One region of the Paenibacillus sp. Y5S-9 genome, then DNA from elsewhere that is predicted to be linked to it. Evidence: predicted binding sites of a transcription regulator. Region 1 holds the regulator's gene; the other holds the start of a gene.

What was found. Region 1 encodes Rex, which represses fermentation and respiration genes when NADH is low (regulators of the CRP and FNR family bind a similar motif). Its sites were predicted from a motif close to TTGTGAAATATTTCACAA; they were not measured.
Region 2: the regulator Rex is predicted to act here: its motif matches at 1,974-1,991, upstream of adhE (bifunctional acetaldehyde-CoA/alcohol dehydrogenase).

Annotation. Positions count from the first base shown of each region.
Region 1 is NZ_CP145887.1:4,308,024-4,311,452, forward strand. It holds gene V6669_RS18880 (DUF5590 domain-containing protein) at 1-271, opposite strand, end outside; gene V6669_RS18885 (amidohydrolase) at 311-1,618, opposite strand; gene V6669_RS18890 (redox-sensing transcriptional repressor Rex) at 1,605-2,258, opposite strand; gene dinG (ATP-dependent DNA helicase DinG) at 2,483-3,429, opposite strand, start outside.
Region 2 is NZ_CP145887.1:4,543,633-4,547,061, reverse strand. It holds gene V6669_RS20035 (hypothetical protein) at 120-833, shown strand; gene V6669_RS20030 (Crp/Fnr family transcriptional regulator) at 925-1,641, opposite strand; gene adhE (bifunctional acetaldehyde-CoA/alcohol dehydrogenase) at 2,072-3,429, shown strand, end outside.

The DNA of each region.
Region 1 (3,429 bases):
CGAATTTAACCCAGACCATAACATCCTGGTTATCCTTGTTTTTGCCGATCAGGGTCCAGTAGATGTTATCAGAGCCTTCTTTGTCTCCCCAGATGTACTTACGCAATTCATCATAGGATGTAATGCCCAGTTGCTCCTGTGCTGCCTGTATGGCGAGCGCTTCTTCCTTGCGCTGGTCCTGCGTGACATGGACGTAATAACGCTGAAGTCCAAACAGAATCAGAACCAGTGCAAGCAGCGAAATCCATATCCACTTCTTTTTTTTCTTCAAAAGTCGAACTTCCTTTCCCTATGATGCTCTATCCTGCAATTAACGAGCAAGCAGACCATCAAATGCCAATTGAGACTCACGCAAAATACGCTCTTCATCCAGCGTCAGACATTCGCCATGTTTCACCACTTGTTTCCCATCCACCCATACGTGCTCTACATCTTTGGCAGAAGCCGAGTAGATCGTATGTGAGATCAGGTCTGTATGTGGATAGAAATGTGCTTGTTCAATGTCCAAGGCGATAAAATCAGCCTTCATGCCGACCTGAAGCGCTCCAGTATTGTTCAAGAAGATGGATTTGGCGCCATATGAAGTTCCGAGTAGTAATGCTTCACCCGCTGGCACTGCCGTCGGGTCACCAGACACGCCTTTATGAATCAACGCAGCCAGTCTCATTTCCTCGAACATATCCAGGTTGTTGTTACTTGCTGGTCCGTCAGTTCCGAGTGACACGGTAACTCCTGCTTTCAGCAACGCAGGTACACGCGCAACACCGGAAGCGAGTTTCAGGTTACTTCCCGGGTTATGGGATACAGCCACATCATGACGAGCCAGAATCTCAATCTCTTCGTCATTCAGATGCACCGCATGTGCAACCAGGGATGGACGGGAGAAAAAGCCCAGTTTCTCCAGATGTGCTACAGGACGCAGTCCATAATCAGCCACGTTCTGCTCGACTTCACGAAGCGTTTCCGACATATGTGTATGAAGAGGAAGGTTTAGGTCGTTCGCGACCTGTACAAGCTTCTCTATGTAGTCAGGAGGGCATGTATATGGTGCGTGTGGCGAGATTACGGTTGTAATTCGACCATCTGCCTGTCCATTCCACTCACGTGCAAACGCTGCCGACTCCTCCAGCTTCCGCAGTTGCTCTTCTTCCGAGCATAGCCCAATCACACCACGTGCCAGTGCTGCTCTAACGCCGGATTGCTCCACAACTTTGGCAACTTGATCCATGTGATCGTACATGTCCAGGAAAGCTGTAGTTCCGCCTTTCAACATTTCAAGCACCGATAGTGAAGTTCCCCAATATACGTCTTCTGAAGTCATTTTCGCTTCCATCGGCCACATTTTTTCCTGCAACCATACTTGCAACGCAAGATCGTCTCCGTGCCCTCTGAGCAACGACATCGCTGCATGACCATGCGTATTGATCAGACCCGGCAGGAAGAACAGTCCTTTTCCATCCACTTTGGTACAATTTTTGTCTTCATCCGGCAATGTCTCACCAATATGCACAATCTTGTCATTCTCAACAACCATGTATCCGTGGACCACGTTCCATGTTGTGCCGCCTTCATTAACGGCAAATTTGCCGTTGTGAATTACCCATCTATTTGTTGTCATCTTCCTCGTCGTCCTTTCCAGTCTCCAAGTAATAGGCCAAACTAAGCAGATCCGTTGTAAAGTCAGCATGGTGAATGCGGATATGCGGCGGTGTTTTTAGAATTGTTGGTGCAAAATTAAGGATCGCTTCAATTCCCGATTCAATAAGCTGATCGGCTACATTTTGAGCTTCCGTATCTGGAACTGTAATAATACCGATGCGGATGTTATCCGTTTTAACCGCTTCCGTCAATTCATTCATTGGTTTTACCGTCAAACTGTTGATTTGACTACCAATCTTCGGTCCATATGCATCAAATACAGCAACAATCTTCATGTTGTCTTTCAGATATGCGTTGTAGTTGGACAAGGCCTGTCCGAGGTTACCCGCACCTACCAGAGCTACATTAATTTGCTGATCGATTTTGAGAATGTGACGAATTTTCTCGATCAAATAGGATACATCATACCCGATCCCTTTACGACCAAAATCACCGAAGTAAGCCAGGTCTTTACGAATTTGGGCCGGATTCAGATCCAGCCTTTGTCCAAGCTCTTGAGAAGAAACAGTAGCCACCTCACGCTGGTGCAACTCGCTCAAATAGCGCAAGTATACAGGCAGACGTCGTACCACCGCTTCCGAAATTTTATCCGATTTCATTCTTGCTCCCCCTTACCAAGGCCACGATAAAATAATAGATGAAAAGATGAGCATTCTGTATAAACTCAATGATAGACGTGACATTTTATACAGAATGCTCCTTGTAATTTAGGTTATAAGTTCTTACGTGCAACTGCTTTAATCGGATACGGAAATATCTAATAAAGTTTAACGCCAAACGATAGTGTCATGCAATGATTTAACGAACAAAACAACCATTATTCTTATTCATTAGCAGGTTTTTCCAACCACTCGGTGATTCGTGGAACCATCTGCTCCGTGAGCATATGCTCCATTTTGGGACCTGGTAATGAATATAAAAAGAATTTACCATAGTACGCTTCAATCACACGTGTATCATAAACAATGACAATTCCTCTGTCCTTTGCTGTACGCACCAATCGGCCAAATCCCTGCTTGAAACGAATGACCGCTTGTGGCACTGACAGTTTCATGAACGGATTTTTCTTCTGTTCCTGAAGCAACTCACTCTTGGCTTCCACCAACGGATGATTCGGCGGCTGGAAAGGCAGTCGCACTATAGCGAGACAGGTTAGAGCCTCTCCCGGGATATCTACCCCCTCCCAGAAGCTGCTTGTGCCCAGAAGTACTGTTGCTTTGGCATCTTGGAACCTGCGAGTCAATTTGGAACGACTTCCACTATCAACGCCTTGACCAAGCAACGAGATGTCGTTGCCAGACAGCGCCTCCTTCAGCGGATCATAGACCTGTCGCAACATCTTGTATGAAGTAAACAGAACCATCATGCGTCCACGCGTAGCAATTGCCGTCTCTGCGAGTGATTGCACCAGCATATTAACAAAGTGCGCATCACCCACACTACCCTTCACACTTGGGAAATCACGCGGAATCACCAGAAGTGCCTGATCGCGATAGTTGAAAGGTGATGGCAGCATCGACGTTAACAACCGATTATTCTCAGAGGCTTCCTGTAAGCCGAGCTGCTCAATCATGAACTGGAATGACTTATCCACAGAGAGCGTAGCCGAAGTAAGCACAACACTTTTCTTTTTATCAAAAAACAAATCCTTTAGTTGTGCACTGACATCTACAGGTACGGCATACAGCTGGAGTGATTTACTGCGGAACTGGCCGCTGGCTTCCATCCAGTACACCGTTTTGGCGTCATCCATTCGCATGAAGAAACGTA
Region 2 (3,429 bases), 240 kb from region 1:
TTTGGAGGGGACACCCTATAAAAGTAACGGCTTTGACACTTTTTTTTGCCGAAAGTTGTGCCATAATAGAGGTTATGGACAACAGGGTGAATGATTTTACGCAGGGTGGTGTTACCTACATGATGAAGAAAATCCCCGGTTACATAGGTGTATGTTTGCTCCTACTGGCGATCTTGGCTGGTTGTAGTGAGACACAGCCTTCTGAGCAGCCAATTGTCAAGGAGACAGAAACAGCGAATACGATCACAGTGGCTGTAGATGGCAGTACATTTTTGCCTGATGCAACAAAGTCCATTAAGCGAGATTTTAGTGAGGGTTTGACACTCAAAAAAGCATTACTCAATAGCGGACTGGTAGATTTTACGGCAGATGGCAAACGGATTCAATCCGTCGGAGAAGTTTCTCTGGATTCTTCGCTTAGCTGGGCTGTCAAATTAAATGGCAAGGATATTGAACAGGAAGATTGGGACATGGAGCTTCATGCCAAAGATGAAGTAATCATTTACGTGAAAGCCGCTGACAGTGGGGGAGATGGCGTTGCATATCAGACAACGTTACTCAAGGTTAGCGGTGGAAACATTATGCCAACCCTTAATCGTCAATATGCCGGCGTCTACGTTCAAGAGTGCACAGTTCGCGATGTGTTGAAGTCCAGCGGCATTGTAAGAATGTCTGAGAATAACAAATTTGTCGTTTCGGTCGAGAATGTCACGCCTCGTATGAATGAGCGGTGGGTCATTATGGTGAATGACAAAGAATTAATGGAAAATGGTCTGGACATGAAATTGAATCCACGTGATGCGGTGAAACTTGAATTGACCAATGCATCCTAAGCATACCAAGAAGCCCAATCTCTTTTTAGAGAACTGGGCTTTTTTTCATTCATTAAATATATAAGCAATATCCGATTAGCATAGTCAAATATTAAATACGACAGATCTCGTTCGGGCAAAGTTCACAGTGACAGATCCCTTGCAGCATCTTCAGATCTTTGATAACAATCATGCCATTGTCGTATTCAATCGCATCTTTCTTACGCAGGTCGCTTAACATGCGGTTTACACTTTCACGAGTGGCTCCAATCATATTGGACAGATCCGTGTGGGTAATTTTTTTGTGAATAATGACATGCTCTCCATGAGGCTCACCATACGAATTCGACAACCGAATGAGGGTGGAGCAGAGTGCACCCGGTTTACCGTATAACATGAGATCCCGGAATTTGGTCTGTGTCAACCGGTGGTGGATGCCCATCCATTTCATAAAGTCGATCGCGAAGTCACAATGCTGGCAGATTAACATCTCCAGGTCTTTATGCTCCAGTACACCGATCTCACTGTCCTCTAATACTTCCGCTGAGAAGCTGTGTTTAGAGCCAAAGAAGGGATCAGCCTGCCCAATCATATCACCGGATTGATACATGTACATGATCAGTTCCTTGCCTTCATCCGTGGATTTGGTGATCTGGGCACGACCCCGTTTCATATAATAAAGTTTGTCAGAGATGTCGCCTTCCCAGTACAGATGTGTACCTTCCGGATAGGTTCTATCTTTCATGGTAACCAGCAGATGGTTGAAATTTGCTTCCGAGAAACAGTTGGTATTACCGCGCTTTTCCAGTACAGTGGTTAGTTCTCTCATAAGTCTATCTCCCCTTTATGTCCATCGGACGACCTTCTGTAATAAGCAGTAGCCTCCGAGGTTCGCCGCAAACCGTTGCCGTCCTGATCAGGGTCATCTCGGCCGGGAGGAAGGACGGTACAAATTGCGGTGGTTCAATTTTTAAGTTCAGTATATACCTAATCTTACCGTTTGAGGGGGAAGGAAAGGAGGCAAAAATGACGAAATTTCAAACATTGTGATTAAATTCACTTTTAATGGAGACGATGAATTTTACAGCCCTATATTTTAAATAGGAAGTGAAAATGGTCGTATGAAGGACACTACAAAACTTAAATTAAATTTGTTATACTTTGTGAAAAAAATCACATAATTAAGTTTATTGTCATGTTACGATGTGAATGTAAACGAGAGAGACAAACTAATACGAACCTTTAGGAGGATGAGGGAGATGGCTGTAAAGAACGAAGTCGCCCCAGCAAAAGAACCGACAGCAGGTCAGTATATTCAAACGTTAATCGACAAAGCGAATAAAGCACACGCCGCATTCATGAAGATGGACCAAAAGCAGATTGACCGGATTGTGCAAGCAATGGCGCTTGCGGGTCTGGATAAACACATGATGCTCGCCAAGATGGCCGTAGAAGAAACAGGCCGCGGAGTGTATGAGGATAAAATCACCAAAAATATATTTGCAACAGAATATGTGTACCACAGCATCAAGTATGACAAAACCGTAGGTGTGATTGAAGATAACGAATATGAGAGCTTCCAGAAAATTGCGGAGCCGGTCGGCATCATCATGGGTATTACACCAGTAACCAATCCAACATCAACAACGATGTTTAAAGCACTGATCTCCATCAAGACGCGTAACCCAATCATCTTTGGTTTCCACCCATCTGCACAGAATTGTAGCCGGGAAGCTGCCAAAATCCTGCTGGAAGCGGCTGTGAAACATGGTGCACCAGCAGATTGTATTCAGTGGATTGATGATCCTTCCATGGATCGTACAAACGAACTGATGAATCACAATGATGTGGCTCTCATTCTGGCAACAGGCGGATCAGGCATGGTACGTGCAGCGTATAGCTGTGGTAAACCTGCACTGGGCGTAGGACCGGGTAACGTTCCTTGCTTTATCGAGAAAAGCGCGGATATCAATCAGGCAGTAACGGATTTGATTCTGTCCAAGTCTTTCGACAACGGCATGATCTGTGCTTCTGAACAAGCGGTGATCATTGAAGAACCGATCTTTGATCAAGTGAAGAAAAAAATGATTGCAAATGGCTGTTACTTTGTTAACAAAGATGAAGCAGCAAAATTGACAGCAGGTGCGATTAATGCCGAGAAATGTGCGGTGAACCCGGCGATTGTTGGTCAATCTGCGGTGAGCATTGCGAAATTGTGCGGTATTGAAGTTCCAGCAGGCACCAAAATTCTCGTGGCCGAGATTGAAGGGGTAGGTACAAAATTCCCATTGTCGGCTGAGAAATTAAGCCCGGTACTGGCTTGTTACAAAGTTAAAACGGCAGCAGAGGGCATTGAACGTGCAGCAGAAGTGGTTGCTTTTGGCGGCATGGGTCACTCTTCGGTTATCCACTCCACAAATGAAGAAGTGATCGGCAAATTCGCAGATCGTCTGCAAACTGGACGGATTATTGTGAACTCACCATCCACACACGGTGCCATCGGGGATATCTACAACACAAACATGCCGTCATTGACACTGGGATGCGGATCATACGGACGTAACTCGACTTCTTCCAACGTAACCGCTGTGAACTTAATCAATGTGAAAAGGGTGGC